2 linked regions of the Euzebya sp. genome follow. The protein of the gene in region 2 interacts with the protein of the main gene of each other region in a pairwise test. Links are inferred from orthologs where the notes say so. Each region holds a gene or a part of one and is shown on either strand. Other genes may lie near its edges. The genes, in order: ACEQ2X_RS16275 and rlmB.

The links.
Region 1: the proteins of rlmB (region 2) and ACEQ2X_RS16275 interact in binary tests that used the Escherichia coli proteins (3 or more experiments, as listed by UniProt). The link is inferred for Euzebya sp. from one-to-one orthologs.

What each region holds. Positions count from the first base shown.
Region 1 is NZ_CAXQBR010000074.1:28,152-43,071, reverse strand. The notes cover bases 3,153-6,143. They hold ACEQ2X_RS16275 (NAD(P)H-hydrate dehydratase), read right to left. Parts: upstream 5,412-6,143; coding sequence 3,894-5,411; downstream 3,153-3,893. Other genes in these bases: glmS (glutamine--fructose-6-phosphate transaminase (isomerizing)), read right to left, coding at 5,823-6,143; ACEQ2X_RS16270 (holo-ACP synthase), read right to left, coding at 5,448-5,810; alr (alanine racemase), read right to left, coding at 3,153-3,891. Also shown: ACEQ2X_RS16290 (carbohydrate ABC transporter permease), read right to left, coding at 1-1,114; ACEQ2X_RS16285 (ABC transporter substrate-binding protein), read right to left, coding at 1,195-2,616; more of alr, read right to left, coding at 2,752-3,152; more of glmS, read right to left, coding at 6,144-7,655; cofE (coenzyme F420-0:L-glutamate ligase), read right to left, coding at 7,665-8,609; cofD (2-phospho-L-lactate transferase), read right to left, coding at 8,924-9,850; ACEQ2X_RS16250 (TIGR03560 family F420-dependent LLM class oxidoreductase), read left to right, coding at 9,907-10,830; ACEQ2X_RS16245 (bifunctional FO biosynthesis protein CofGH), read left to right, coding at 10,870-13,413; ACEQ2X_RS16240 (M3 family metallopeptidase), read right to left, coding at 13,742-14,920. UniProt on the Escherichia coli protein: Bifunctional enzyme that catalyzes the epimerization of the S- and R-forms of NAD(P)HX and the dehydration of the S-form of NAD(P)HX at the expense of ADP, which is converted to AMP.
Region 2 is NZ_CAXQBR010000075.1:53,683-68,611, forward strand. What follows is about bases 8,110-11,109. They hold rlmB (23S rRNA (guanosine(2251)-2'-O)-methyltransferase RlmB), read right to left. Parts: upstream 10,006-11,109; coding sequence 9,214-10,005; downstream 8,110-9,213. Other genes in these bases: ACEQ2X_RS16750 (hypothetical protein), read right to left, coding at 8,110-8,503; ACEQ2X_RS16755 (sigma-70 family RNA polymerase sigma factor), read right to left, coding at 8,568-9,191; cysS (cysteine--tRNA ligase), read right to left, coding at 10,002-11,109. Outside these bases: ACEQ2X_RS16705 (LytR C-terminal domain-containing protein), read right to left, coding at 1-308; ACEQ2X_RS16710 (DUF3263 domain-containing protein), read right to left, coding at 319-597; ACEQ2X_RS16725 (alpha/beta fold hydrolase), read right to left, coding at 1,669-2,538; ACEQ2X_RS16730 (SURF1 family protein), read left to right, coding at 2,563-3,375; ACEQ2X_RS16735 (LytR C-terminal domain-containing protein), read left to right, coding at 3,390-3,941; ACEQ2X_RS16740 (flavin monoamine oxidase family protein), read left to right, coding at 3,947-5,320; pepN (aminopeptidase N), read right to left, coding at 5,342-7,855; more of ACEQ2X_RS16750, read right to left, coding at 7,943-8,109; more of cysS, read right to left, coding at 11,110-11,384; ACEQ2X_RS16770 (hypothetical protein), read left to right, coding at 11,515-11,706; ispF (2-C-methyl-D-erythritol 2,4-cyclodiphosphate synthase), read right to left, coding at 11,699-12,214; ACEQ2X_RS16780 (PIN/TRAM domain-containing protein), read right to left, coding at 12,211-13,311; ACEQ2X_RS16785 (CarD family transcriptional regulator), read right to left, coding at 13,358-13,840; DNA integrity scanning diadenylate cyclase DisA, read right to left, coding at 14,005-14,929. UniProt on the Escherichia coli protein: Specifically methylates the ribose of guanosine 2251 in 23S rRNA.

The sequences.
Region 1 (14,920 bases), on a different replicon or contig from region 2:
CGCGGAACCTCCGCACGTTCCAGACCATGACGGGGATGACCGCGACGAACAGGACCGCGGCGATCGCGGCGCCCTTGCCGTAGTCCCTGTTGCGGAAGAACCACCGGATCATGCGCTCGGCGATGACCTCGGTCCCCGACCCCCCGTTGGTCATCACGAACACGATGTCGAAGACCTTCAGGACGTTGATGATCATCGTCGTGGTCACGACGACGATCGAGGACTGGATCGACGGGATGATGATCCGGAAGAAGATCTGGAGCTCGCTGGCCCCGTCGATGCGGCCCGCCTCGAGCAGGTCGGCGGGGACCGACTTGATGGCCGCGGACAGGATCACCATGGCGAAGCCCGTCTGCATCCAGACCATGATCACCATCAGGAACAGGTTGTTCCACGGCTCGATCGACAACCACGAGACCGGATCCATCCCGAGGCCGGTGAGGATGCCGTTGAGCAGCCCGCGCTGCTCGCCGAACACCTGGAAGTCGTAGATGAACCCCCACACGACGCTGGCGCCGACGAACGAGATCGCCATCGGCAGGAAGATCAGCGACTTGGCCGTGGCCTCCCCGCGGTCGAGGCGGTCGGCGAGCACCGCGAAGATCAGGCCGACCCCCACCGCGAGCGCCGTGACGACGACGATCCAGGCGATCGTGTTGCGGATGCTCCGGAGCATGGACGGGTCGGTGAACACGAACTCGAAGTTCTCGAGCCCGATGAACTCCTCGCCGGTCGGTCCCTGGAATGCCGTGACGACGGTGTTGATGGCCGGGTAGACGAGGAAGATGCCGAGCAGCAGCAGCGCCGGCCCGACGAACACCCACGGCCGGACGGACTCGCGCATGCCCACGGGGAGCAGGTCGACGATCCGGTCGGCGCCGAGGAAGGCGATGATCACACCGCCCACGCCGGTCACCACCGCGACGAGGGCGACCAGCGCGCGGTTCGCCTCGGTGTCGCGCATCCACACGAAGGCCCAGGCGACGATGCCGAGCACCGCGATGATGACGAGCAGGGCGACGATGCCCTCGACGGCCCGCCGCCCGGAGGATCGGTCAGGTGGTTCGGGCGCGGGCGCCCGCTCTGGAGCTGGAGGGGCTTCGGTCTGGCTCAAGACGTGTACCTCCCTGGAGACGGAGAAGGCCGGGAGCGCAGCGGTCGCGCTCCCGGCCCTGCCGTCTCAGTCAACCACTCCTACGGCCAGCTCGCCTCGACGTCGGCGAGGACGGACTCGAGGTCCGAACCGCGCATCCACTCGTTCATGGCGGTCCAGAACGAGCCGGAGCCGACCTCAGGCGGCATGAGGTCCGACGCGTCGAAGCGCGCCGTGCCCTCGCTGAGGGCGTTGACCACGGCCTCGGCCGACTGTGCGGTCAGCGGGTCGGAGTAGCAGTCGGGGCCGACCTCGAGGTTCGGCGAGATGCGGCTGATGCCCTCCTGGCTGCCCTGGAGGCACTGCGCCTCCTGGCCGCTGAAGACGTCGATGAACTCACGGACCTCCGGGGCGTCCCGGAAGATCACGCCCATCTCACCGGCGATCAGCGCGCCCTCGTTGCCGTCGATCGACGGGAACGGGAAGGTGTCGATGTCGGTCCCGAGCTCGGTGCCCTCGGGGAAGAAGGTGGCGGCGAAGGAGGCCTGGCGGTGCATCAGGCAACCGGGCTCCTCGGCGACCATCGGGTCCATGGCGTCGCGGAAGTCGATGTCCGGGATGGCGGCGGTGCCACCGAGGACGTAGTCGGAGTGGGTGATCTCCGCCATCGTCTCACCGGCGGACACGATCGCCGGGTCGTCGAAGGGGATCTCGTGGGTGACCCACTGGTCGTAGACGTCCGGGCCTGCCTGGCGCAGGACGATGTCCTCCATGAAGTCCGTCGCCGGCCAGCCGGTGGCCGCGTCGGAACCGGTGCCGATGCACCACGGCGTCTCGAAGCCGTCGGAGACCATCTGCTCGGTCAGGGCGAGCATGTCCTCGTAGGTCTCGGGGATCTCGTAGCCCTGCTCCTCGAAGACCGGCAGGTTGTACCAGACCAGGCTCTTGAAGTTGACGTTGGTCGGCAGGCCGTAGTGCTCGCCCTCGTACTCGCCGAGGGACAGGAGGTACTCGCCGAAGCGCGCCTCCAGGTCGGCGATGTCGAAGCCGAGGGTCTCGAGGGAGACGGCGTTGCCGGCCTCCGCCTGCTCGATCACCGCACCGGGCTGGGGGTACAGCGCGATGTCCGGCGGGTTGCCGCCCTCGACGCGGATCTGGATCTGCTCCTCGAAGCTGTCCGAGCCCTCGTAGGTGGCGCTGGCGCCGGTGTTGGCGTCGAACGTCTCGTCGATGACGGCGTTGATCGCGTCCGCCTCGACGCTGGTCGGGGCGCCGAACACGGTCACCTCGGTCCCGGAGATGTCCTCTCCGCCGCCGCTGTCGGCAGCTGCGTCGTCCCCGCCCTCGGTCTCCTCGGCTGCGTCGTCGGCCGGCGCGTCGGTCTCCTCGTCGGCCGCCGCGTCATCACCGGCCTCCTCGGTCCCCGTGTCGGTGCCCTCCTCGTCGCCGTCGCCGCCGCCGCACGCGGCGAGTCCCATGGCGAGGACGACGAGCAGCACCAGCCAGCGCTTCGTTGCAATCATCGGTCACCTCTATCAGCTCGTGGGCTCGACGTCATTCGCCGAGCGGGGTCGTAGGTTAGACGGCCTACTACCGCGATGGAAGGTCAAACGCCCTCAACGGGCGAGGTCGTTCGGCCCCATCGGCTGCAAACGCTATCATCTGCGGCTGGTGTGCACGCGCGGGACGCGGGCCGAGATGCCGCAGGTGACCTCGTAGGTGATGGTGTCGAGCCAGCGCGCCCAGTCCGCCGTGGTGACCGCGACCGCGTCGGGACCGCCGATCAGCCACACGTCGTCACCGCTCGCGTCGGTGGCCCCCGGCCCGAGGTCGACGAGGAACTGGTCCATGCACACGGTGCCGGCGATCGGGCAGCGACGGCCGCCGACGACGACCTCGCCGACGTTCGTCAGGCCCCGGCGGATCCCGTCGGCGTAGCCCCCGGCCACCGTGCCGACGACGGTGTCGCGCGCCGCGGTCCAGCGGAGGCCGTAGGACACCGACTCCCCGGCGGCCAGCGGCTTGACGAAGGTGAGGCGCGACCGGAGGGCCATCGCCGGGCGGAGCTCGTCGAGCAGGATCCCGGGTGCGGCCTCGTTGCCGTACAGCGCGATGCCGGGGCGGACCAGGTCGAGGTGCACGTCCGGGGTGAGGGTCGTCCCGCCCGAGTTGGCGAGGTGCAGCAGATCCGGGGCCAGGCCGGCCGCCCGCGCGCGACGGACCCCGTCGGCGAACCGCTCGGCCTGCGCGCGGGTGTAGCCGGCGTCCGGGACGTCCCCGACGGCGAGGTGGGACCACAGCCCTGCGACGCGGAGCCGGGGCGACGCGGCCAGATGCGCGAAGGCCTCGTCCCACGCCGGCTCCGGCAGGCCGACGCGGTGCATGCCGGTGTCGATCTTCAGGTGCACGTCCACCACCCGGTCGCCGGCCGCCGCGATCAGGGCCTGGGTGAAGACGTGGGTGTAGACCGTCGGGGTCAGCCCCGCGTGGAGCAGCGCGCCGGCGGCGGCGGGCGGCGGTTCGCTGAGGACGAGGATCGGCGCCGTGATCCCGGCGTCTCGCAGCTCCTCCCCCTCCTCCACCAGGGCCACCCCCAGCCAGGTCGCGCCGCCCTCGAGGGCCGCGCGGGCGACCGGGACGGCGCCGTGGCCGTAGCCGTCGGCCTTGACCACGGCCATCAGGTCGACCCCGCCGGCGTGGTGGCGCAGGACGCCGGCGTTGTGGCGGATCGCGTCGAGGTCGATCTCCGCCCAGACCGGCCGGTGGCGAGGTGGCGTCGGGGAGGGTTCGGGCGCCACGGTCAGATGCCCCGCTCGAGGGCGGCGGCGCCGAGGTGCTCGATGACCGTGCCCGCCGTGGTCGCGCGGATCGACACCGCCCGGCCGGCGAGGTCGCCGGCCAGGCCGTGCAGGTGGACCGCGGCGGCGACGCTCGGCGGTCCGGGCTGCTGGGCGACCAGCGCGGCCGTCACGCCCGTCAGCACGTCGCCGGTGCCGCCGGTGGCGAGCGCAGGGCTCCCCGTCGCGTTGATCCAGACCCGGCCGTCCGGCGCGGCGATGACCGTGCCGGGTCCCTTGGCGACGACGGTCGCCCCCCACTCCGCGGCCTTCTCGGCGGCCAGGTCCGCCCGTCGGGCGTGCACGCCGTGGCCGCTCAGGCCGGTGAGCCGGCCGAGCTCCTGGGCGTGGGGCGTCATGACCAGCGCCTCGCAGGCGTGCGCGCCGATCTGGTCCCGGTGGTCGCGGAAGGCGTTCAGGCCGTCGGCGTCCAGCACGATCGGCCGCTCGACGGTCGCCACCAGCCGGCGCACGGCGTGCTGGGTGCCGGGCGCCAACCCGAGCCCGGGCCCCATCGCGAGCACGTCCGCGCGCTCCATCGCCGAGCCGATGGCGTCGATGATCCCATCGACGTCGTCGGGCAGGCCGAGGGTCATGGCCTCCGGCACCGCGCCCGCGACGATCGGGGCCACGGCCTGCGGCGTCGCGACCGTCACCAGACCGGCCCCGCCCGCGAGGGCCGCCCGGGCGCAGAGGATCGCCGCGCCGGCCGTGCCCGGTGCGCCGGCGTAGACCGTCACGACCCCGCGGCTGCGCTTGTGGGCCCGCGCGGCGGCGACGGGCGCCACCCGCGGCAGGTCGGCGGGCTCGAGCACCCGAGCCGCCGGTGCGTCCTGGCCGTCCTGCACCCCGATCTCGCCGAGGACGAGCTCGCCGACGAGCTCGGCGCCGGGGGGCAGCCACAGCCCCCGCTTGTGCGCGCCGAGGGTGACGGTGAGCTGCGCGTCGACGGCCACACCCGGCACCCGCCCCGTGGCGCCGTCGACCCCGGTCGGGATGTCGCAGGCGACGACCGGCCCGTCGAAGCCGTTGAGGGCGGCCACCGCGATGCCGTAGACCCCGCGGGGCTCGCCGGTGGCCCCGGTGCCGAGCAGGCAGTCGACGGCCACGTCCGCGCCGACCAGGGCCGCGCCGATGGCGGACCCGTCGGTCGCCACGACGACCCGGCCGGCCTGCCGGCGCCACGCGACCAGCTCCCGCGCGGCGTCGTCGCCGAGCTCCTCGGGCGCCGTGACGAGCACCACGGTCGGGCTGGCCCCGCGAGCGGCGAGGTGCCGTGCGGCCGCGATCCCGTCCCCCCCGTTGTTGCCCTTCCCGCACACGAGGGCCACGCGCAGGCCGTGGCGTCGGTCCGCCACCCGCAGCACGCCTCGTGCGAGGTGCCCGGCGGCCAGGTCCATCAGCGCCGCAGGGTCGACCCCCCGCTCGAACGCGCGGGCGTCCATGGCCTGGACCTGGGAGGGGAGGAAGAGCGGGATCATCGCCGACCCATCCTGTCAGGTGTCGGTCCCCTCCGGTCAGCCCTCGGCGACGGCGTAGGCAGCGGCGACCGCGTCGGAGGTGGTGAGGGAGAGGTGGACGACGGCCACACCGCGCGCCTCGGCGACGGCGATGGCCGGGCCGCGCAGGACGACGGAGGGGCGGCCGACGCCGTCGCTGATCACCTCGACGTCGACGAGGGAGAACCCGCGCACGCCGGTGCCGATGGCCTTCGCGACGGCCTCCTTGGCCGCGAACCTCGCTGCGAGCCGCTCGACGCGGTCGGCGCACCCCTCCCACTCCGCGGACGTCCAGATGCGCCGCCGGAGCGACGGGGTCCGCGACAGCGCGGCACGGATCCGGTCGATCTCGATCAGGTCGATGCCGACCCCGACGATCACAGCGGGCCCCGGCTACTCGACGGTGACGGTCTTGGCCAGGTTGCGGGGCTGGTCGACGTCGCGGCCGAGCGCGACGGCGATGTGGTAGCCGAGCAGCTGGAGGGGCAGGACGGTCAGCACCGGGTACAGCAGCTCGTGGACGTCCGGGACGTAGATCACGTGGTCGGCGTGGGCCTTCACCTCGGTGTCGCCCTCGGTGGCGACGGCCAGGACGACCGCGCCGCGCGCCTTGACCTCCTGGATGTTCGAGACGACCTTCGCCTTGACGTGCCCGTCGGTGGCCAGGGCGATCACCGGCCCCCCGTCGTCGATCAGGGCGATCGGGCCGTGCTTCATCTCCCCGGCGGCGAACCCCTCGGCGTGGACGTAGCTGATCTCCTTCAGCTTGAGGGCCCCCTCCAACGCGATCGGCAGCCCGACCTGGCGACCGATGAACATCACGTAGTCGGCGTCGGCGAAGCGCCGGGCCAGCTCGGCGATCTGGTCCTCCGCGGCCAGGACGCGCTCCATGAGCGCGGGCAGGGCCTCCAACCGCTCGAGGACGTCGCGGCACTCCTCGGCGAACATCTGCCGGCGCTCCTGGGCCAGGTACAGCGCGAGCACGTCGAGGGCGACGACCTGGGTGATGAACGCCTTGGTCGACGCGACGGCGACCTCGAGGCCCGCGCGGGTGTAGATCACCGCGTCGGCGAGCCGGGCCAGCGTCGACCCGACGATGTTCGTGACCGCGACGACCTTCGCGCCCTGGGCGCGGGCGTACTCCGCGGCGGCGATGGTGTCGGCGGTCTCCCCCGACTGGCTGATCGCCACCACGACGGTGTTGGGGGTGAGGATCGGGTCGCGGTAGCGGAACTCGCTGGCGATCTCCACCTCCACCCCGATGCGGGCCCAGTGCTCGATGCCGTACTTGGCGACCATCCCGGAGTGGTAGCTGGTGCCGCAGGCGACGACGTAGACCTTGTCCGCGGCGCGCAGCAGGGCGGGGTCGAAGTCGACGGAGTCGAGCGCGATACGACCGTCGGCGTCGACGCGGCCGAGGAGGGTGTCGGCCACCGCGCGGGGCTGCTCGTGGATCTCCTTGGCCATGAAGTGGTCGTAGCCCTGCTTCTCGGCCGCCTCGACGTCCCAGTCGACGGTGTAGCGGTGCCCCTCCGTCGGGGTGCCGTCCAGGTCGGTGACGGTGATCCCGTCGGGGGTCAGCACCGCGACCTGGTCGTCCTCGAGCGCCTCGACGTCCGCGGTGTGGGCGATCAGGCCGGCGACGTCGCTCGACAGCAGCGCGCCGCCGTCGAGGTGGCCGAGGATCATCGGGGCGGCCCGCTTCGCCGCGACGATCACGTCGGGGTGGCGCCGGTCGATGACGGCGAAGGCGTACTGGCCCTCGAAGCGGGCGGTCGCGGCCCGGACGGCCGCGGGGAGGGACCCCTCGTACAGCGAGGCGACGAGGTGGGCGATCACCTCAGTGTCGGTGTCGGACCGGAACACCGCGCCGCGGCGCTCGATCAGCTCGGCCTTGAGCTCGGCGTAGTTCTCGATGATGCCGTTGTGGATGACGGCGATGTCGCCGGTCGGGTCGGTGTGGGGGTGGGCGTTGACGTCGTTCGGGACGCCGTGGGTGGCCCAGCGGGTGTGGCCGATGCCGATGTGGCCGGCAGGCCCGACATCGCCGAGCGCGTCGGTGAGGTTGGCGAGCTTGCCGGCCCGCTTCACCACCTCGATGCCCCCTCCGTCACCGATGACCGCGATGCCGGCGGAGTCGTAGCCGCGGTACTCCAGCCGGGCGAGCCCGTCGATGAGGATCGGCAGCGCCTGGTCGGCACCGGTGTAGCCCATGATTCCGCACATGGGGCCAGGCTACGGCGAGGGGCGGACCACCACGGCGTAGCCCTCCGGACCGTGGACCAGGTCGACGGGGTAGCCCAGGTCGAGGAGGCACGCCTCCGCCCGCCCGGCGACCAACCCGTCGTCGGTGACCAGCCGGTCGCCGTCCCGCGTCCCGCCGCCGGCCGCGCGGAGGACCAGGTCCCACTCCCAGGCCGCGGGGCTCGTGTCGCGGACCGGCGCGCCCTCCCCCGTCGCGAGCCGTCGGGCCAGCCAGCCACGGCCGTGGGGGAAGAGGTCCTCCGCGGGTGCGCGGATCAGGTCCGCGCCGGTCCCCGCGGCGCCGAGCAGGTGGCCGAGGCCGCGGATGCGGACGACCGGTACGCCGGCGGCCTTGTCGCGCACCAGGTCCGCGGCGCCCGCGAGCTGGTCGGCGACGGCGACCAGGGTCACCGACAGCGGCCGCCCCTCCCGGTCGACGGTGCCGCGCTCGTCGCGGAGGGCGGCGAGACCCGCCACGCCGAGCGCCACGTCGGTCTGGCCCTGCCGCCACGCCCGCCCGAAGGGGTCGCCCACGACCACGCCGACGTCGGCGGTGGCGGCCAGGTCGCGGCGCAGGGCGGCCGCGCTCGCGTCGGGATCGGCGGGGAGGAGGAGCACCCCGCCGCCGGGGACGTTGGAGGCGTCGATGCCGGCGTTCGCGCAGACGTGCCCGTGGGCGGTCCGGACGATCACCACGTGGGGGGTCTCCGCCACGACCTCGTCGGCCAGGGCCAGACGTCGGCGCGCGTCCTCGGGGGTCTCGCCGTCGCCGAGCGGCATGACCCGCCCCTCCGCCTTGGCGACGACCTTGGAGGCCACCACCACGATGTCGCCGTCGACCAGGTCGACCGCGTCGGCGATGAGTCGGGCGAGCGGGGCGCCCGCGGTGACCTCCCCGACCCCCTGGACCGGGGTGACCACGACCTCCCCGGTCATCGCGGGCCCGCGAGCCGGGTGCGGCGCGGGGTGGGGGGTGGGGTGGGGAGTGCTGGCCACCCGGATGGAATCGACACCGTCGCGGTTCCGGAGGGTGTCCGTGCAGACCGGCCCGTGGATGGATTCGACATCCGGGCGCTGATCTCCCGTGCACTCCACCGCTCTTCCGCACCAGTAGCCATCAGCACCCCCACCCCTCCCCCTCGAAGGTGTCGAATCCCTCCACGGGGGGTCCCCACCCCTCCCCCTCAGAGATGTCGATTCCATCCGCTGCGGGGAGCGGACTCCCCCCACGTGCGCCACCCCGCCGCCCATCAGGTGACCAGGCCGAGGGCCGTGCGGGCCAGGGCGGTGGTGACGTCGACGTCGGACATGATCGTGTCGGTGACCGCGACGGCGAGCCCGCCGGCGCGCAGCCCGTCCGCGGCGTCCGCGTCGGCGTCGTCGATGACCCAGGCGTCGAGCAGGTCGGCGTACAGCCCCGCGACGCCGGCCGCGGAGGTCTCGGCGCCCACGACCCCGAGCAGCTTGTCGGCCATCCCGCGCACGACCCGCCCGCCCACGATCGGGCTGACCCCCACGACCGGCTTCGCGGCCAGCTCCTCCCGGATGCCGGGGACGGCGAGGATCGTCCCGATCGACACCACCGGGTTGGAGGGGCAGAGCACGACGACGTCGGCGCGCTGGATCGCCGCGATCACGCCGGGGGCTGGCCGGGCTCGCTCGGCGCCGTCGAATCGGACCTGCGCCACGGGGGGCTCCGCGCGCTCGCCGACCCACCAGCGCTGGAAGTGCAGGCGGTGGCCGTCGACCGTCTCGATCATCGTGGTGACGTCGTCGTCGGTCATCGGCAGGAGGCGGAAGGGGATCGCCCACGCGTCGGTGATCACCCGCGTGGCGTCGCTGAGCCGCCCGCCGCGGCTGAGCACCTCGGTGCGCACCAGGTGGGTGGCGATGTCCCGGTCCCCGAGGGTGAACCAGTCCGGACGGCCGTAGCGATCCCGCAGCTCGGTGGCGACCGCGAAGGCCTCGTCGGCACGCCCCCAGCCCTGCGCGGGGTGCACCCCGCCGCCGAGGGTGTAGGTGATCGTGTCGAGGTCCGGCGAGACGTGGAGCCCGTGGACGGTGATGTCGTCGCCGGTGTTCGCGACGACGGTCAACCGCGCCGGGTCGACGGCGCGGACGAGCCCGCGCAGGAACCGCGCCGCGCCGATCCCCCCTGCCAGAGCCACCACGTCCATGGCGGGACAGGCTAGCCACGGTGTCCCCCCACCCCTCCACGGGCAGGGTTGGGGCCATGGGCATCAACCTGATGATCGAAGGGCAAGAGGACGTCACCTGGGCGCAGTGGCTGGCGCTGGCCGACGCGGCGGAGGACGCCGGGTTGGAGGGCCTGTTCCGCAGCGACCACTACGCGAGCGTGCAGGGCCGGACCGAGCGCGGGTCCCTCGACGCGTGGGCGACGCTGTCGGCGCTGGCCGCCGTCACCGAGGACATCCTGCTCGGGACGATGGTGTCGCCGACGTCCTTCCGCCACCCCTCGGTGCTGGCCAAGCAGGTGGTCACGGCCGACCACGTGTCCGGCGGTCGCGTGCAGCTCGGGATCGGGGCAGGGTGGAACGAGCTCGAGCACCGGATGTACGGCTTCGACTTCCACGACACGTCGACCCGCTACGACGTGCTGGCCGAGCAGCTCGAGATCATCACCCGCCAGTGGACCGAGGACGCCGTCGACTTCAGCGGCACCCACTACACCCTCGAGTCCTGCGGGGCGCTGCCCAAGCCCCTCGGGCACATCCACCTGATCATGGGCGGTGCCGCCGGACCGCGGGGGGCCCGCCTCGCCGCCACGTACGCCGACGAGTACAACACCACGTTCCCCTCGATCGACGCCGTCACCGAGCGGCGTGGACGGCTGGACGCGGCCTGTGAGGAGGCGGGACGCGACCCCCTCCCCCTCTCGATCATGACCGGCTGCATCCTCGGCGAGGACGACGCCGACGTGCGCCGCCGCGCCGAGCGGCTCATGCAGATCTCGCAGGCCGAGGGTGATGTCGAGGGGTGGCTGGACGGGCTCCGCCACGAGTGGGTCGTCGGCACCGTCGACCAGGCCCAGGAGCGGCTCGACGCCTACCGCGAGGCCGGCGTCAGCCGGTTCATGCTGCAGCACCAGCTCCACGACGACCTCGACATGGTCGAGCTCATGGGTCGCCTGCGCTAGCTGGTGGGTCGCCGGGCGGCGGCGCTAGCCTGACCGCCCATGACCCAGGCCCCCGCCCGCACCCACGCCATGCGGCGGGCGCTGGCCCGCGCCGACGCCGGAAAGGTCCTCAACGCGGACGAGGCGACCACGCTCGTCGGCGCGCGGGGCGAGGACCTGATCGCGCTGATGGGCGTCGCCGCACGGGTCCGGGACGGCGCGTTCGGCGACACCGTCACCTACAGCCGCAAGGTGTTCATCCCCCTCACCCACCTGTGCCGCGACACCTGCGGGTACTGCACGTTCGCCTGGCCGCCCAAGGGCGACATCCCGGCGTTCATGTCGATCGACCAGGTGGTCGAGGTGGCCGAGCAGGGCCGGCGGGCGGGGTGCAAGGAGGCGCTGTTCACCTTGGGCGACCGCCCCGAGGCGCGGTACTCGGCGGCGCGGCGGTGGCTCGACGAGCGGGGCTACGACTCGACCCTCGCCTACCTGCGCGCCGCCGCGATCGCGGTGATCGAGGCGACGGGGTTGATCCCCCACCTCAACCCCGGGGTGATGAGCTGGACGGAGATCGCCGCGCTGAAGCCGGTGTCCGGGTCGATGGGGATGATGCTCGAGACGGCCGCCGACCGGCTCGGCGAGAGGGGGATGCCGCACCACGGGTCGCCCGACAAGGTGCCGGCCGTCCGGCTGCGGACGATCGAGGACGCCGGCAAGCACGCGGTCCCGTTCACCTCCGGGATCCTGATCGGGATCGGCGAGACCCACGCCGAGCGGGTCGACGCGCTGATGGCGCTGGCGGCCACCGCGAAGCGGTACGGCCACCTGCAGGAGGTCATCGTCCAGAACTTCCGGGCCAAGCCGGACACCGCGATGCGCCACGCGCCGGAGCCCGACCGCGACGAGCTGCTCGCGACGATCGCCGTCGCCCGGCTGCTGCTGCCGACGAAGGTGCACCTGCAGGCGCCGCCGAACCTCTCCCCCGCCGACGTCGAGCAGATCGTCGGCGCCGGCATCGACGACTGGGGCGGCGTCTCGCCGGTCACGCCGGACCACGTCAACCCCGAGGCGCCCTGGCCCCACCTCGACGAGCTGGCGGCCCGGACCGCAGCCGCGGGGAAGCGCCTGGTCGAGCGGCTGTGCGCGTACCCGAGCTACGTCCGCACCCCCGACCCGTGGCTGGCGGGGCCGATGCGCCACGTCGTGCGGGCCCTCGCCGGTCCCGACGGGCTGGCGGTGGAGGGACGGGTGCCCACCCCGCAGCGCTGGCAGGCCCCCGACGCGCTCGAGGCCGTCGGCGACGACGGCCGCTGGACCGACGCGGCGGCGGGGGACGGGGTCACCGGCTGGTCACGGGGTGAGGGGGTCCTGCGGGCCGACGCCGCCGACGTGTCCGGCGACACGGCGCTGATCGCGGCGGAGGAGCTGTCGTCGCGCCGGCAGCGGTCCACGCCGGCACCGCGGGTCCGGGTCGACGGGGACGTCGAGGGCATCCTCGACCGGGCGGTCGACGGGACACCGCCCACCGAGGCCGAGGCGCTCGTGCTGTTCGGTGCCGAGGGGCCTGACCTCGCGGCGCTGTGCGAGGCGGCCGACGCCGTGCGCGCCGACCGGGTGGGGGACGTGGTGACCTACGTCGTCAACCGGAACATCAACTTCACGAACGTCTGCTACGTCGGCTGCCGGTTCTGCGCGTTCGCCCAGCGCCGCGACGACCCCGACGCCTACACCCTCTCCCTCGACGAGGTCGCGGACCGGGCGGCGGAGGCGTGGGCGGTCGGCGCGACCGAGGTGTGCATCCAGGGCGGCATCCACCCCGACCTGCCAGCGGACCACTACGCCCGGATCATCCGGGCCGTGAAGGACCGGGTCCCGGACATCCACGTGCACGCGTTCAGCCCGATGGAGGTCGTCACCGGGGCCACGCGGGCGGGTGTCTCGATCGAGGCCTTCCTCGGGTCGCTGCGGGACGCCGGGCTGGACTCGATCCCGGGGACGGCTGCCGAGATCCTGGACGACGAGGTCCGCTGGGTCCTGACCAAGGGCAAGCTGCCCGCCGACGCGTGGGTCGAGGTCATCAGCACCGCGCACCGGCTGGGGATCCCGTCCACGTCGACGATGATGTTCGGCCACGTCGACGAGCCCCGCCACTGGGCCGCGCACCTGTGGCTGCTCCGACGGCTGCAGTCCGAGACCGGCGGGTTCACCGAGTTCGTCCCCCTCCCCTTCGTCCACGCCCAGTCGCCGATCTACCTGGCCGGTGTCGCCCGCCCGGGTCCGGCGTGGGAGGACTCGCTGCGCGTCCACGCGGTCGCCCGCCTCGTGCTGCAGGGCCAGATCGACAACGTGCAGCTGAGCTGGGTGAAGCTCGGCGTCGAGCGGGCGGTCGAGCTGCTCCGCGCCGGCGTGAACGACCTCGGCGGGACGTTGATGGAGGAGACGATCAGCCGCATGGCCGGGGCGGACCACGGGGTGAAGAAGGACCCGTCGGAGCTGCGCGCCCTCGCGGCCGCCGCGGGCCGCCCGGTGGCGGAGCGCTCGACGGACTACCGGGTCATCGCCCCGGAGGGGATCAGGACCCCGCCGGCGCCGGTGGCCTGACGGGGGCGGTCCGGGCGCGGGGTGGTCCAGGCGCGGGGCGGTCCAGGCGCGGGGCGGTCCGGGCGCGGGGCGACGTAGGCCCCGAGCGGGGCCTACGTCGCCGTGAGGCGAGATAGGCCCCGATCGCGCTGAACGTCGGCACACGTGCGAGCTGGGCTGGGCGTGGGATCGCGCCGAACCTCGCCGTCAGGCGAGGTAGGCCCCGATCGCGCCGAACGTCGGCACACGTGCGAGCTGGGCTGGGCGTGGGATCGCGCCGAACCTCGCCGTCAGGCGAGGCAGGCCCCGATCGCGCCGAACGTCGGCACACGTCGCGCGGGCGGAGCCCCTACGGCTCGCGCGGGCGCAGACCTCGCCGGTCGAGCAGCGGGTCGAGCGTCGGCGGGCGGCCTCGGACGTCGGCGAAGGCCTGCATCGGGTCGACCGAGCCGCCGCGGGCCAGGAGCCGCTCGCGGAAGATGTCGCCGTTCTCGCGGCGGAGGCCGCCGCGCTCGCCGAACCACTCGACCAGCTCCGCGTCGAGGATCTCCGACCAGAGGTAGGAGTAGTACGCCGCGGCGTACCCCCCGGCGAAGATGTGGGCGAAGTAGGTCGAGCGGTAGCGCGGCGGGATGGCGTGGACGTCGACGCCGGCGTCGCGCAGGGCGCTCGCCTCGAACGACTCGACGTCCTCTGGGGCGATCGCGGTCCCCGCGGGCAGCCGGTGCCAGGCCAGGTCGAGGAGGGTGGCGGCCAGGTACTCGGTCGTGGCGAACCCCTCGCCGTAGCGCCTCGACGCCTGCAACCGCTCGATCGCCGCGGGGTCGAGCGGCTCACCGGTCTCGTGGTGGACCGCGTAGCCGCGCAGGATCTCCGGGTCGAACGCCCACATCTCGTTGACCTGGGAGGGGAACTCGACGAAGTCGCGCGGGACCGAGGTACCCGAGAACCGCGGGTAGGTCACGTCGCTGAACAGCCCGTGGAGGGCGTGGCCGAACTCGTGGAAGGCCGTCTCCACCTCGTCGACGGTGAGGAGAGGCGGCTGTCCAGCGCCGGGTCTGGGGGCGTTCAGGGTCAGGGTCACGACCGGACGGGCGTCGAGCAGGTGGCTCTGGTCGCTGAGGGTGGTCATCCACGCGCCGCCGCGCTTGGAGTCCCGCGCGAACGGGTCGACCAGCGCCAAGCCGATCCCCGAGCCGTCGGCGTCGAACACCTCGTAGGTGGTGATGTCGGGGTGGTAGGTCGGCAGGTCGGGGCGGGGCTGGAAGGTGATGCCGTACAGCCGGGTCGCCGCCGCCAGGATCCCGTCGACCAGGACGCGCTCGAGCTCGAAGTACGCGCTGAGCTCGGACTCGTCGACGCCGAAGCGCTCGCGGCGGACCCGCTCGGCGTAGAACGCCCAGTCCCACGGCTCCAGCGGGCCCTCGTGCCCGTCGGCGTGCAGCAGCGCCTCGAGCTCGGCTGCCTCCACGGCGGCGTTGGCCACCGCGGGTCCGACCAGCCCGCCGAGGGTGGCCATGACCGCGTC
Region 2 (14,929 bases):
GGTGTCTCGGTCCCGGCCGGGGCGGCGGACGGCCCCTCGGTGCCGCCGGGAAGGCCCGGCGCCTCCGTGACCGGGCCGGTGGGCAGGGTCTCGAGGGGGATCTCGCTCCCGGTCACCAGCGGGGTGGTGTCCTGCGGCGTCTCGGTGCCGTCGAGGGCCGTCACCTCCTCGCCGTCGCCCATGCTGCCGAAGACGATCCAGTAGATGAGGAACGCCAGCGCGGCGAACAGCAGGGCGCGGATGAGGGGCGCGGCGATCGACGACTGCGTCGGCGCCGGCCCGTAGTCGTCCTGCTCGTAGGAGTCCATCGCCGTGACCCTACTTCGTCTGCCCGCGGCCACGGTGGTCCGTCAGTCCGGGTGCGGTCGTCCGCGCGTGGCGGGCGCGGCGGCGACGGCGGAGGCGGCGGACCAGCAGGGGGTCGTGGCGCTCGGCGGCGGGTGAGTCCACCAACTCGGCGAGGACCTGGTAGTAGCGGGTGGGCGAGAACCCGAAGGTCGCGGCGATCGCCGCGAGCTTGCCGCCCTGGTGGGCGGTCCAGTCGCGCTCGAAGTCGAGCACCGCGCGGTCGCGGTCGCTCAGCTCTCGCCTGGGCACAGCACCTCAGCTCCTCGGGGGTGGACGGCGCGATCGTACGCACCACCCCCGCCCGGGCCGCGGAACCGCCGCACGCCGGGGGCGGCCCGCCGCTACCCTGACGGCCACCCGCCGGGATAGCTCAGTTGGCAGAGCGTCGCTCTTGTAAAGCGAATGTCCGGGGTTCGATTCCCCGTCCCGGCTCCGCGTCCGCGACCCTCCGGAGCCCGTCGGCGATGCACCACTGGCCTGCGGTGTAGGTCGCCATGACGGCGCCCTCGAGGAGCGGGGAGGGGGCGCGGCGCAGGAACCGCTGCACCCCGATGAGGGAGTCGCTGAGCAGGAACAGGGCGGTGCCCGCGACGATCTCGCCGCGGGTCCGCCGGGGCAGGTGGCGGTCGAGGACCGTCGAGGCGGCCACCATCGTGCAGATGATCCCCGCGTAGCCGGCCACGGGCAGGCGCAGCTCGGGGTCGTCCCGACCGGCCGCGGCGGCCAGCGCCGGCGCGAGCAGGACCCAGGTGCCGGCCGCGGCCACGGGCCCGGGCTCCCGCCAGGACGCCGCGGGGTCGCGGACGGACCGGAAGGCCGCGACGTAGCCGACGTGGGCGCCCGCGAAGGACCCGACCCCGGCGAGGAAGGGGGTCCGCCCCTCCCCCAGCAGCGCGAGGTCGCCGGCCCAGGACAGCAGCTGGGCGACAGCCGTGGCGCGGGCGACGGCCCGCCGCCGGGCGCGGGGGCGCGTCGCGAGGTGCAGCACCGGCATCAACAGCGGCTTGGTGACCCGTCGCACCGGCCGGGCCGTGGGACCTCGGGCCGCGAGCGCGGCGTCGAGCACCGCGACCGCGGCGTAGACGGCGGTCGCGGGGCGACGCGCACCGCCGGATCCCATCGGGCGCATCCTCGCCGATCAGCGCGTGCGGAGCCACCAGGTGCCGCCATCCGGAGGGGGAGGGGGACGGTGTGGCCCCGCGCCGAGCCGATAGCGCAGGGCCACACCAGAGGTCGTGCCCTATGGAGGGAGGGAGCACGACCGGGCCCAGAGTAGACCCCTTCCGTCGATCGGCATGCAAAACCCGTGTGACGGGTGCGTCACACCTCGTCGACGGGATCCGCCGCCAGTGCCAGGAGGGCCTCGGCCACCGCGTCGGGCTGCTGGAGGTGGACGTCGTGCGCGCCGTCGAACCAGTGGACCCGACCGCGGGGCAGGACGGCCAGCGCCGCGTCGACGGCCGCCGCCTTCTCCGCCCCCCAGGCCCCCTCGCCGCGGACCGGGAGCAGCAGCACCGGGGCCTCCACGTCACCGAAGACGCCGCTCGGGTCCGCCGCGTGCATCGCCTCGACGATCTGGCGGTGGTCGGCCAGCGCCAGACGCGGCCGGACCGTGCCGTCCTCGAGCTCGAGGAAGTTGCCCATCTGCGCCTCGAGCGCCCCGTCCGGCCACCCGGCGACCCCCGCGGCGATCATGTCCCGGACCTCGGTGGCCGGGCGACCGGCGAGCGGCGGCGGACGCAGCGCCTCCCAGGCCTCCTGGGGGTCGGCGAACCGGTCGCCGATGGCGATGGTGCCGCCGTCGACCGCGGCGATCGCGTGCCACCGGTCGGGGTGGGCGGCCCCGGCGTGGATCACGACGTTCCCGCCCCAGGACTGGCCGACGAGGACCGGGGTGCCGAGGTCCATCGCCTCGACCAGCGCGACGAGGTCGCCGGTCACCTCCGGGTACCGGTAGCCCGTCGCGGCCCGATCGCTCTCGCCGTGCCCGCGCTGGTCCACCGCGACGACCCGGTGGCCCGCCGCGGCGAGCACCGCCGAGACCCCGTCCCACAGCCGCGCGTTGGACGCGAGCCCGTGGACGAGGAGGAACGGGCGGCGGTCGCCGGGCCGCTCGCGGACGCTCAGCGCCCGCCCGGGCTCGACCTCGACGCGGTGCGTGCGGATCGGCGGGGGCGGTGGTGGCGGCACCGGGCGAAACCTACAGTGGACGCCATGGCCCGCATGCTGCTGCGCCCGGGGTGGATCGTCACGCACCTCATCGTGATCGCGATCGTGGTGCTGTTCGTGAACCTCGGGCTGTGGCAGCTCGACCGGCACGCCGAGCGCCAGGATGAGATCGCCCGGACCGAGGCCGCGCTGGCCGGCGCGCCGGTGCCGCTCGACGAGGCCCTCGGGGCCGAGGACGTCGCGCACCGCCCGACGACGGCCACCGGGACCTACCTGGCCGACGGGCAGGTCCAGCTGAGCCCGCGATCGAACGCGGACCGGCCGGGCTATGAGGTGCTGACGCCGCTCGCGCTGGCCGACGGCCGCACGCTGGTGGTCAACCGCGGCTGGATGCCGCTCGACAGCCCGATGCCGCTGCCGCCGGCGGGCGAGGTGGCGGTGGAGGGCCGGCTCCAGCCGCCGACCACGGCTCGGCAGGTCCTGCCGCCGGGCGGCGACGTCGCGGAGCTCGTCAGCAGCGTCGACCTGGCGCGCCTGAGCGGGCAGGTGGACGACCTGGTCACCACCGCGTACCTCGAACGGGTCGACGAGGAGGCCCGCACCGCGGGCGACCTGCCGCTGCCCGCCGGCCCGGTCAGCCTCGATGCCGGCAACCACCTGTCCTACGCCGTCCAGTGGGTCGTCTTCGCCGCCGTCGGCCTGATCGGCTACCCCCTCCTCCTGCGCCGCCGGCTGCAGGACGCCGCGGGCACCGCGCCCGGTGACGGCGCCGGCCCGCCCCCGGACCCAGCCGACGCGCCCGACGGGGACGACGCCCGGCCGGGCGGCCGCGTCGAGCGATCCGGGGTTTCGCAGTAGCCTCGCGGTTCGCCGTGGAGAACCTCCTGAGACTGCTGTCGCTGAACGCCGCCCGCCTCATCTTCGTGGGCAGCCTCCTGGTGGCGCTGTACGTCGGGTTGAACTGGGCCCTCGACATCGAGGCGCGGCCCGACGCCACGTCGCTCGCCGCCGAGCGGGCGGCGGCGGAGGCCAGCGCGAGCGAGGACGCCGCGGCCGCCGCGACCCCGACCCCGACCCCGACGGCCGCCAGCGCCACCCCGACGGCGCCGCCCACCGTCGACCCGGAGGAGCTGATCGCCGCCGCGGCACCCCCGGCGGAGACCTCGGTCCAGGTGCTCGACGCCGGCGGCGGGCAGGCCAGGGTCGACGCGGTCGTGTCCGCCCTCGAGCAGATCGGCTACGACATCGTCGCGCGGCAGAGCTCGTCGCGCGACGTCGAGCGCACCACGGTCTACTTCACCGACGGCAACCAGCCGCAGGCCGAGGGGCTCCGCGCCCGGGACCCGCGGTTCCAGGTCGTCGAGGCGAACCAGGGCCTGTCCGACGGCGTCGACATCCACGTCCTGGTCGGCCCGGACTTCTGAGCCGGGTGGCGCGCACCAGCCGACGTGCGGTGCTGGGGGGCCTCGCCGCGCTCGGGGCGGCGGCGTGCACCGGACCGCCGCCGCGGGAGCGCCAGGTCGACCGTCGACAGGCCGTGGTGGTGGGCGCCGGCCTCGCGGGGCTGACCGCGGCCTTCGACCTCGAACGGGGTGGGTGGCAGGTGGAGGTGCTGGAGGCCTCCGCACGGGTCGGTGGGCGCGTGCACACGCTCCGCGGCGGGCCCCTGCCGGCCGACGCGTGGATGGAGGCGGGCGCCGACCGCATCGCCGCCGACCACGCAGCGGTCCTCCGCCTGGCCGAGGAGGTCCGCGTCCCCCTGGTCGACGCGGGTCCGCGGACCGGCCTGGACGACGTCGTCTGCCTCGGCAGCCTCCCCACCAGGGCCCCCGGCGCGCTGTCCCCGGACGAGGCGACCGCGCTGGCCACCGCCAGGGAGGTGCTGGTCCGCTACGCCGACCCGGACGTCGTCGACGTCGCCGTGCCCGCCGCGCTCCGCGCCCTGGACCCCGATCCCCGGGTGGTCCGCCTCCTCGACGCGCAGGTCCGCGACCTGGTCGGCCACGACCTCAGCGACCTGTCCGCGGGCTTCGTCGGGACCGCGCTCGCGCCCGCCCCCGACGCCGACGGGACGTCCACGGACGCCGAGCCCCGGACCGTCGAGGGCGGGATGGACGTCCTCGTGTCGGCGCTGGCCGACGCGCTCGCCGCGCCGGTGCGCACGAACCACGCGGTGACGGCGATCAGCCAGGGGCCCGGCGGCGCGATCGTCACCCACAGCCGCGGGCAGACGCGCGCCGACCGCGTCGTGCTGGCGGTGCCCGCCCCGGTGGCCGCGACCCTGGACCTGGGCGACCCGGACGCGACGGCGAGGTTCGCGGCGCTCCCGACCGGGCGTGAGACCCGCGTCCTGCTGGTCTACGAGGCCCCGTCGTGGCGCGACGAGGACCTGTCCGGCCGCCTGCTCGGCGACGGGGTGGTCGGCACGACGGCTGAGTCCGCGGCTCAGCGCGAGGGGGGACCGGGGCTGCTGGTGGCGGGTGCCGTCGGCGGCCAGGCCGTCCGGCTGGTCGCGCTCGCCGAGGCCGTGGGCGCCGTCAAGGCCGCTGTCGACGCCTGCATGCCCGCCGCGCCGTTCGCCGCCGCCCGGCCCGCGGTGACGGGCGCGGGGCACGACGAGCCGTGGGCGCTCGGCGGCCGCCCGGGGCACTCCCCGGCCACGTGGGGCACCCGCGCCGCCCTGGCCCAGCCGATCGGCCTGGGGCACGTCGCCGGCGACCACACGGGCACGCGCCCGGGGACCCTCGACGCCGCGGTCGAGTCGGGCCGTCGGGCGGCGGCGGAGGTCCTGGCGACCCGCTGAACCGGCGCGGGTGCCCGCCGCTCAGCTGCGGTCGGCCGCCCGGGCCCGGAGGGCGCGGAGGGTCGCGTCGCGGCTCTCCGACACCGTGCGCCCGGCGACGGCGGGCAGGTCGGATGCCAGGGCCCGGTCGGCAGCGGCCACGACGGCGTCGTCGACGATGGCGGAGGGGTAGAGCGCCTCGGTCATGGTGAGCGCCTCCTCGACGTTCGCGTGGGCCCACAGGTCGGCGAGCGCGTCCACCCAGCGGCCCTCCGCGTACTCCGCCAGCAGCTCCTGCTGCTCGACCTGCCAGAACCCGCTCAGGATCGCCCGGCGCGTGTGCAGGGTGGTGGAGCGGTCGAGGGCGGTCTCCCATGCCGCCGCCTTCGCCTCGGCCAGCGGTCGCGCCGCACGCGCCGCCGCGGCACCGCGGCGACCGACGTCGGTGGGGTCGCGCTCGAGCTCGGCGTCGATCGCCGCGGCGTCGACGTGGCCGCCGGCTGCCAGGTGCCCGAGGACGTACCAGCGCAGGTCGTGGTCGACGGCGAGCCCCTCGAGGGTCGTCGACCCGTCGAGCAGCCCCGCGCCGAAGGCCGGGTCGGTCCGCGTCGCCACCAGCGTGCGGACCCACACCAGCTGGGCGTCCGAGCCGGGCTCGGCCTCGCCGAGCTGGCCGCGGGCGAGGTCGGCGAGGGCCGCGCGCATCGCGTCGCGGTTCTCCGGTGCGCCGTAGCGGTCCGCGCACGCGGTGGCCTGGCGGAGCAGGGTCTGCATCACGCTGATGTCGGTCTCCACGGGACCGTGGTGGGCGACCAGCTCGGCGAAGCGCCGCGCGGCCAGCTCGGCGTCGCGGGTGGCGTCCCACAGCGAGCTCCAGCACACCGCGCGCGCGACGCTGCCCTGGAGCGTGCCGAGGCCGGCTTCGAGGGTCTGCACCGAGCGCTCGTCGAGGCGGACCTTCGCGTACGCCAGGTCGTCGTCGTTGACGAGCAGGAGCGCGGGACGTGGTCGACCCGCCAGCGCGTCGACGACCGTCGCGGCGCCGTCGACGTCGGTCTCGACCACGTCGGTGCGGACCAGGCCGTCGGGGCCGGTGTCGTACAGGCCGATGCGCAGGCGGTGCGGGCGGAGGGTGGGGTGGTCCGCCGGCGCGTCCTGGGTGATCGTCACCGACGTCATCACGTCGTCCGGTCCGGTCTCGATGGTCGCGGCGATGGTCGCCACGCCCGCCGTCTGCAGCCACGTCGCCGCCCACGGGGTCAGGTCACGACCGGACGGGCCCTCGAGCGCGGCCAGGAAGTCCGCGAGCGTCGCGTTGTCCCACTCGTGGGCGTCGAAGTAGCTGCGCAGCCCCTCGACGAAGGGGTCCGCGCCGACCCAGGCGTGGAGCTGCTTCAGAACGCTCGCGCCCTTCGCGTAGGTGATGCCGTCGAAGTTGGCCATGACCGACTGGGTGTCGACGGCGTCCGCCACGATCGGGTGGGTGGAGGGGAGCTGGTCCTGGGCGTACGCCCAGGCCTTCACGGAGTGGGCGAAGTCCGCCCAGGAGTCCTCGCCGAAGCGGGTGGCCTCGGCGACGGCGGTGTGGGCGATGAACGTCGCGAAGGACTCGTTCAGCCACAGGTCGTCCCACCAGCGCATGGTGACGAGGTCGCCGAACCACATGTGGGCCATCTCGTGGAGGATCGTGTTGGCCCTGGACAGCCTCGCGGCGTTCGTGACCCGCGACCGGAAGACGTAGCGCTCGCTGAACGTCACGCAGCCCGGGTTCTCCATCGCGCCGAAGTTGAACTCCGGCACGAACAGCTGGTCGTACTTGCCGAAGGGGTAGGGCCGGTCGAAGGTCGCGGCGAACCAGTCCAGACCCTGGCGGGTCAGCTCGAGGACCTCGTCGGGGTCGAGGTGCTCGGCGAGGGAGCGTCGGCAGTAGACCCCGAGCGGGATGCCGCGGTGCTCGGCGGTGACGCGGTGGTAGGGCCCCGCGACCACCGCGGTGATGTAGGTGGGGAGGGGCGGGGTCCGCTCGAAGGTCCACCGGCCTGCCTCACCCGCGTCGGGGCGGTCGGTGACGGTGCCGTTGGACACGACCTCCCACCCGGCCGGCGCGTGGACGGCGAGCTCGAACGTCGCCTTCAGGTCGGGCTGGTCGAAGCACGCGAAGACGCGGTGGGCCTCGAAGGGCTCGAACTGGGTGTAGAGGAAGACCTGGTCGTCGACCGGGTCGACGAAGCGGTGCAGACCCGCCCCCGCCGTGCTGTACGGGCAGCGGGCGGTGACCACGACCTCGTTGCGCTCGGCGAGGTCGGTGAGGTGCAGCTGCCCGCGCTCGTGGCGGACCGGCACGTCGACGCCGTCGACGGTGACCGACTCCACCGCCACCGCGTCGAGGTCGAGGAACGTGGCCGCGCCCTCGCGGGCGGTGAAGGTGACCCGGGTCGTGGATCCGAACGTCGACGGGTCCCCGTCGGCGACGTCGAGCTCGACGTGGTAGGCGACGTCGGAGATCGACGCCGCGCGGGCTCGGGCGTCCTCACGCGTGAGGTTCGTGGCGGTCACTGCGCCTCCCCTGGGGCTGCGATGGGCGGCGCCGGAAGGCTAGTCGGCCGGGACCCCCGTCGCCCTCGCCGGACCAGCCCCGGCGCATCAGCCCCGGCGGGCGACCGCGGCGCGCTCGCGGGCCGCACGGGCCGCGACGGTGGTGAGCACCGCCATGGCGGCGTCGAGTCGGCCGTGGCGGTCGTCGGCGAGCGCATCGACGAAGAGGCAGTCGGCCGTCGCCTCCAGCCGGCGGATCGCGATCGTGGCGTCCCGTGCGGCGTGGCGGTCGCGCGGGCGCGCGGTCACCTGCAGCTGGGCGTCGTCGACGGCGCTGGCGCCCGCGCGGAGCGCCTCCACCGCGGCGGCGGTGGTGCGGCAGGTGTCCACGGCGTCGCGGGCGGCCGGCTCAACCGCGTGCACCTGCGCGGTCTGCTCCGCGACCTGCGCCCACACCGCGCAGAGCGCGTCGATGTCGCCGAACAGGTCGTGGTAGGCCACCTCGAGCGTCAGCCCGTGCGCCAGGGCGATCCCCTCCCAGCACGTCTCGAGGAGGACCCGCGCGACCTCGTCCCGGTAGGTGTGGCCGAGGCTGGTGCACCCGACGTCGAGCGCCCGCGCGATGCGGTCCAGCCGGTCGAGCACCGCGGTGAGGTCGTCGTCGCGCACGACCTCACCGTACCGCCGGCGTCCACCGCCGGTCGATGGTCGATGACATGACGTCAACGCGGGATCACGCAGCGTGGTCGCGGGCGCGCGCGTGGCGGAGGGGACCGTCCAGCTTGCGCCGGATCCGCTGCCTGGCGTTGTCGATGGCCTTGTCGGTCACCCCCAGCGCCTCGGCGATCTCGGCGTACCGGTGCCCGTCCGCCAGACCGGCCAGGACGGCCACCTCGAGGTCGCTCAGCAGCTGGCGGACGACCCTGCCCACGACCTCCGCCTCGGCCCGTCGGATCAGGTCCTCCGCGGGATCGCCCGACCCGGGCCGGTCCGCGGGGAGGGGCAGGTCGGGGTGGAGGGGCACCGCGGCGTTGAGCAGCAGGTGCTTGTCCCGGGTCGCCGCCCGCACCGCGGTCAGGATCTGGCGGACGACGCAGAGCTCGGCGAAGGTGCGGAACGACGCCGGGCGCCCATCGACCCCGTCGGGCGCGAAGTCCCGGATGGCCTTGTACAGCCCGACCATCCCCTCCTGGACCACGTCGTCGCGGTCCGCGCCGGCGAGGTGGTAGCGCCGGGCTCGCGCCCGGACCACCGGCCGGTAGCGGACGAGGAGGGCGTCGAGTGCGACCCCGTCGCCGCGCCGGGCGCGCACGACCAGCTCCTCGTCGCGCACACCGGACTGCGCGGGTGCGTCCATCACTCGGGCAACCCTACGCGGCTCAGCCAGTCGCGGCGGCCCGCGCCAGGTGGCGGCGCCGCCACTCGAAGGCGGCGACCGCGGTGGCCGTCGAGGCGTTCAGCGAGTCGAGCCGCCCCGCCATCGGGATGGCGACCAGCGCGTCCGCCTGCTCGGCGACGAGCCGCGACAGGCCTCGGCCCTCCTCCCCCACGACCAGCGCCACCCGCTCGTCCATGAGGGGGGCGTCCCACACCGTCCACTCGGCCTCGCCCGCCAGGCCGAGGGTCCACAGGCCGGCGTCGCGCAGCGTCGCGAGGGCCCGGGCGATGTTCGTGACGCGGACCACCGGCAGCCAGGACAGCGCGCCAGCGCTGGCCTTCTCCGCCGCGGGGGACGGTCCTGCCGCCCGCTTGTCGCGGATGACCACACCGCCGGCCCCGGCCTGCTCGCTGACGCGCACGATCGCCCCGAGGTTGCGGGGGTCGGTCACCCCGTCGACGACCACGACGAGATCCGCGCCGGCGACGTCGGCCAGGTCGGCGTACGCGAACGGCTCGGCGACGGCGACGACGCCCTGGTGGCGCACCTCCCCCGCCATGGCATCGAGCTCGTCGCGGGTGGCGGCACGGACGTCCAGGCCCGCCTGGCGGGCCTGCTCCGCCAGGTCGTCGAGGGTCCCGCCGCCGCGCCGATCGACCACGACCCACCGGAGGGCGCGCCCGGCGCGCAGCGCCTCCGCGACCGGCTGGCGACCAGGGATGACCTCGAGCGCGGGCTCGTCGTCGGCACCGCCGCCGCGCTGCGGTCGTCCGCCCCTGCGCGGCCTGCTCACGCGAGCCGCCAGCGGGCGCCGTCCCGGGAGTCCTCCACCACGATGCCACCGGCGGTCAGGGCGTCGCGGATGCGATCGGACGTGGCGAAGTCCCGGTCCTGTCGCGCCTGGGCCCTGAGCTCGAGCAGCACCTCGACGAGCGGCGCGACGTCCGGTCCGTCCCCGGCGTGCTGGACCGGGTCCAGCCCGACGAGGCGGCAGATCGCGATCGCGGTCGCCCGCGCGGTGGCCGCCGCAGCGGCGTCCCCGCCGGACAGCGCGGCGTTGCCGTCCCTGACGACGCCGAACAGCACGCTCGACAGCTCGGGGGTGTCGAGGTCGTCACCGAGCGCGTCGACGGCCCGATCGAGGACGGCCTCGTCCGCGTCCCCGCCATCGGGTGCGCTCGCCGCGAAGGTCGTCAGGCGCCGCCACGCGGCCTGCACCTCCTCCAGGCGGTCGGGGCTGAACTGGGCGATCGAGCGGTAGTGGTGCTGCAGGAAGTACAGGCGCAGGACCGCCCCGCCGTAGGTGTCGAGCGCATCGGACAGCGTGATGAAGTTGCCGAGGGACTTCGACATCTTCTCGCCGTCGATGTTGAGCATCCCGTTGTGCAGCCACAGGCGGGCGAAGCGCTCGCCGGTCGCCGCCTCGGACTGGGCGATCTCGTTCTCGTGGTGCGGGAAGATCAGGTCGCTGCCGCCGGTGTGGACGTCGAGGTGGCCGTCCAGGTACTTCCGCGCCATGGCCGAGCACTCGATGTGCCAGCCCGGCCTGCCGGGCCCCCAGGGGGACGCCCAGCTCGGCTCCCCCGGCTTGGCCGCCTTCCACAGGGTGAAGTCGGCCGGGTCCTCCTTCCGCGGGTCCGGCTCGACGCGCGCGCCGGCCAGCATGTCGTCGAGGTTGCGGCCGCTGAGCGTGCCGTCGCCCTCGAAGGCGCGCACCCGGAACAGGACGTCCTGGCCGGGGGTGTCCCCGTCGACCGCGTAGGCGTAGCCGCGCTCGACCAGCTCGCCGATCAGCTCGATCATCTCGATGATGTGGCCCGTCGCGCGCGGGACGATGTGCGGCTCGAGGACGCCGAGGCGGCGCATCTGCGCCTCGTAGACCCGCGCGTACTGCTCGCTGACCGCGGCGGGGTCCCGACCCTCGGCGTTGGCCCGGTCGATGATCTTGTCCTCGACGTCGGTGATGTTGCGGACGTGCAGGACCTCGATCCCGTGGTGCTCGACCAGCCGGCGCAGCAGGTCCGGCACCAGCGCGGCCCGCGCGTGCCCGAAGTGGGGGACGTCCTGCACGGTCGGGCCGCAGACGTACATGCCGAACGGTCGGTCGCCGGACCGCACGTCGTCGGTCAGGACGTCCTCGAGCTCCCGGGTCAAGGTGTTGTACAGGCGCATGGCAGGTCGCAGCGTACGCGGTGGTCGACCGCACGCCGCGCGCTACCCTCTCGCGGTCTGATGTCGGTGCCCTCGGCCTCCCAGCGGGTCAGGGCTCAAGGAGCGGCCGGCGGCGGCCGATGGGGTCTGCATGCACCAGCAGGTGAACCGCCAGTCCGTGCGCGAGCGCGTCCGGACCGAGCGCGTCGTGCGCCGCATCGAGCGCCAGCGCTACGGGCAGAGCACCCGGGACTTCCACCGCCGGCAGCGCCTGCAGCGCGTCGCCTTCGGGCTGCTCGTCGCGGTGGTCGCCCTCAGCGCGCTGGCGCTCGCCGTCAGCTGACCTCGGGGTCGGCGGGCACCAGCAGCGCGACCGCGACGCAGGCGATCCCCTCGCCCCGGCCGATGGCCCCCAGCCGATCCGTCGTGGTCGCCTTGACCGAGACCGCGCCCTCGGCGACGCCGAGCAGACCGGCGATGCGGGTGGCCATCGCCTCGCGGTGCGCGGCGAGCCGCGGCCGCTGCGCGACGACGGTCAGGTCGACGTTGCCGACCGCGAGCCCGCGGCCCCCGAGCTCGGCCACCGCCGCCTGCACGAACGTCGCGCTGTCCGCGCCCGCGGTCTCCGGGCGGTCCACCCCGACGAGGCCCCCGAGGTCACCGGCACCGGCCGCGCCCAGCAGCGCGTCGACCAGGGCGTGGAGCACCACGTCGGCGTCGCTGTGGCCCGCCAGGGGCGGACCGGGGACCACCACGCCACCGAGCACGAGCGGGCGAGCCGCGTGCGCATCGTCGGGGGTCTGGACGTCGAAGGCGTGGACGTCGAGCCCCTGGCCGATGCGCACGCTCACGCCGAGGAGCCCCGGCTGACCGGCCGTGGCCGGTCCGTCCGGGTCGCGAAGAGCATCCGCCCGTTGGCGTTCGCCATGATGCTGGTCACCTCGACGGCGACCGTCGCGTCGATGGCGTCCGCGGCCCGCTCGACCACGACCATCGTGCCGTCCGGCAGGTACCCGACGCCCTGGTGGCGCTCGCGGCCCTCCTTGGCGATGCGCACCTCGAGGGTGTCGCCGGGGACCACCGGGGGTCGCAGGCTGTCGGCGAGGCTGTGGAGGTTGCGGACCTTCAGGCCCTGGACCTCGGCGACCCGCGCCAGGTTCGCGTCGGTGGTGAGCAGCGGCGTGCCGCGGGACCGGGCGACCGCGAGCAGCTGGAGGTCCACCTCGTCACCCGGCGGGTGCTCCTCCAGGACCTCCACGCCGACCGACGCGAGCTGCTGCAGCGCCGCGAGGTTGTCGAGCCCGCGCTGGCCGCGCCGACGGCGCTCGGGCTCCGCGGCGTCGGCCAGGCCCTGGAGCTCGTACAGGACGAACGTCGGGACCAGCAGGACCCCCTCGATCCACCCGCCGCGGCACACGTCGACGAGTCGGCCGTCGATCAGCGCCGAGCTGTCGACGAGCTTGTACGAGCCGCCCGCGGCCCGCGACCCGCTCGGCATCCGCCCGCCCGCCCCCAGGTAGCGCAGCAGGTCAGAGGCGCGGCTGCGGCCGAGCCGCCAGCCCGTCCACCCGGTCGTGGTGATGACGGCGACGGCGATCGGGACGGTGAACGCCTTGCCGCCGAACAGGAGGACCGGCCACGACACCGCCGCGCCGAGCAGCAGCCCGATCACCCCCCCTCCGGCGCCCGCGACGATCTCGGAGGTCGAGACGGTGCGCAGCCGGCTCTCCGCCGTCGAGATCCGACCCTGCACGAAGCGGCCCAGGACCCCGCCGATGACGTAGCCCCCGCCGGCCCCGAGCGCGGTCAGGACCAGGCGGGCGGTGTCGTCGAACTCGTAGGTCCCCGCGATCTCGAGCGCGAGCCCCGCCCCGAGGATGACGATCGCGAGCCGGATCAGCTCGACGAACGCAACACCGCCCGGTATCTCGTCGGAGTCCGTCGACATCGGACGAGCGTACCGGGCGGGGTGCACGATCGCGGGGGCGGCCCCGCTAGGAGTTGAGGATCTCGTCCAGGTGCGCCTCGGCGTCCTCGTCGGACTTCCCGAGCGAGGCGGCGAGCTCGGAGACCAGGACCTGGCGGGCCTTCGACAGCATCCGCTTCTCCCCGGCGGACAGCCCCTTGTCCATCTCCCGCAGGGACAGGTCGCGGACGACCTCGGCGACCTTCATGATGTCCCCGCCCTTGAGCTTCTCGTTGTTCGCCTTGAAGCGACGGGACCAGTTCGTGGGGACCTTGGCGCCGCGGGTCTTGAGGACCCCGATCACCTTGGCGATCTCCTTGTCGTCGCACACGTTGCGGAGCCCGACCTCGTCGGTCTGGTCCGCGGGGACCTTGATCGTCAGGTCGCCGTAGGTGAGTCGGAGGACGAGGTATGACCGTTCCTCCCCCAGCAGCTTGCGCGTCTCCTCGCGCTCGATGACGGCCGCCCCGTGGTGCGGGTAGACGACGGTGTCGCCGACGGAATAGGTCATATGCAATTCCCCTGTCCGATTCGTGTGGACTGTGACGCACGCTCGGAGGAGGTGCCGATGCCCTGGCCCTCCCCGACTAGTGCGATTGCCCATTGTACCACACATGGCCGGTGGGTTCCGGGCCGCTGACCTGCGGTTTCGCGGTGTCCCGGCGTCCCCGCGGACTAGGCGTAGCGCTCGAGGATGGACGACTCCGCGAGGCGGGCCAGCCCCTCCTTGATCGACCGCGCCCGGGCTTCGCCGATCCCGTCGACGGTGTTCAGGTCCTCGAGGGTGGCGTCGAGCAGCCGGTCCAGGCTGCCGAACTTGTCGACGAGCTTCTGGACGATGCTGTCGGGCAGCCGTGGGATGCGGCTGAGCAACCGGTACCCCCGCGCGGCGACCGGGCGCTCGTCGCCCTGCTCCGCCGGGCTGTACCCGAGCGCCTTCGCGACCTTGCCGGGCTCGAGCAGCTCGGCGTCGCTGAGCCGCGCCAGGGCCTCGAGGACCTTGTCGTCCTTCCGGCGGCGGTCGGCCACGTAGTCGCGCACGACCATCTCGCGCTCGGACTCGACGCCGTGGAGGAGCTCGTCGAGCTGCAGCTGCAGCAGCCGCCCCTCGGTGCCGAGCTCGGCGATGGCGTGCTCGATCTCCTCGGCGATCCGCCGCACGCGCTCGGCGCGCTGCAGCACCGAGACGACGTTGCCGAGGGTCACCACGTTCTCGATCTCGAGGGCCGACAGGGCGGCGGAGACCTCGTCGAGGCGGTTGCGGTACCGCTCCAGGGTCGCGAGGGCCTGGTTGGCCCGGAACATGATCTGGGAGAGGTCCTCGAGCACGTGCTTGTCGTCCCCGAAGTACAGCGACACGATCTGCATCGATTCGCTGACGCTGATGACGGGGGTGCCGGTCTGCTTCGCCACGCGGTCGGCGGTGCGGTGGCGGGTCCCGGTCTCCATGGTCGTGACCGACGAGTCCGGCACGAGGTGGACGTTGGCCCACAGGATGTTCTCGCACCCGTCGTCGAGCAGGATCGCGCCGTCCATCTTCGCGACCTCGGAGAGGTGCTGGCCGGTCAGCTTCGCCTTCAGCTGGAAGCCGCCGGAGCGC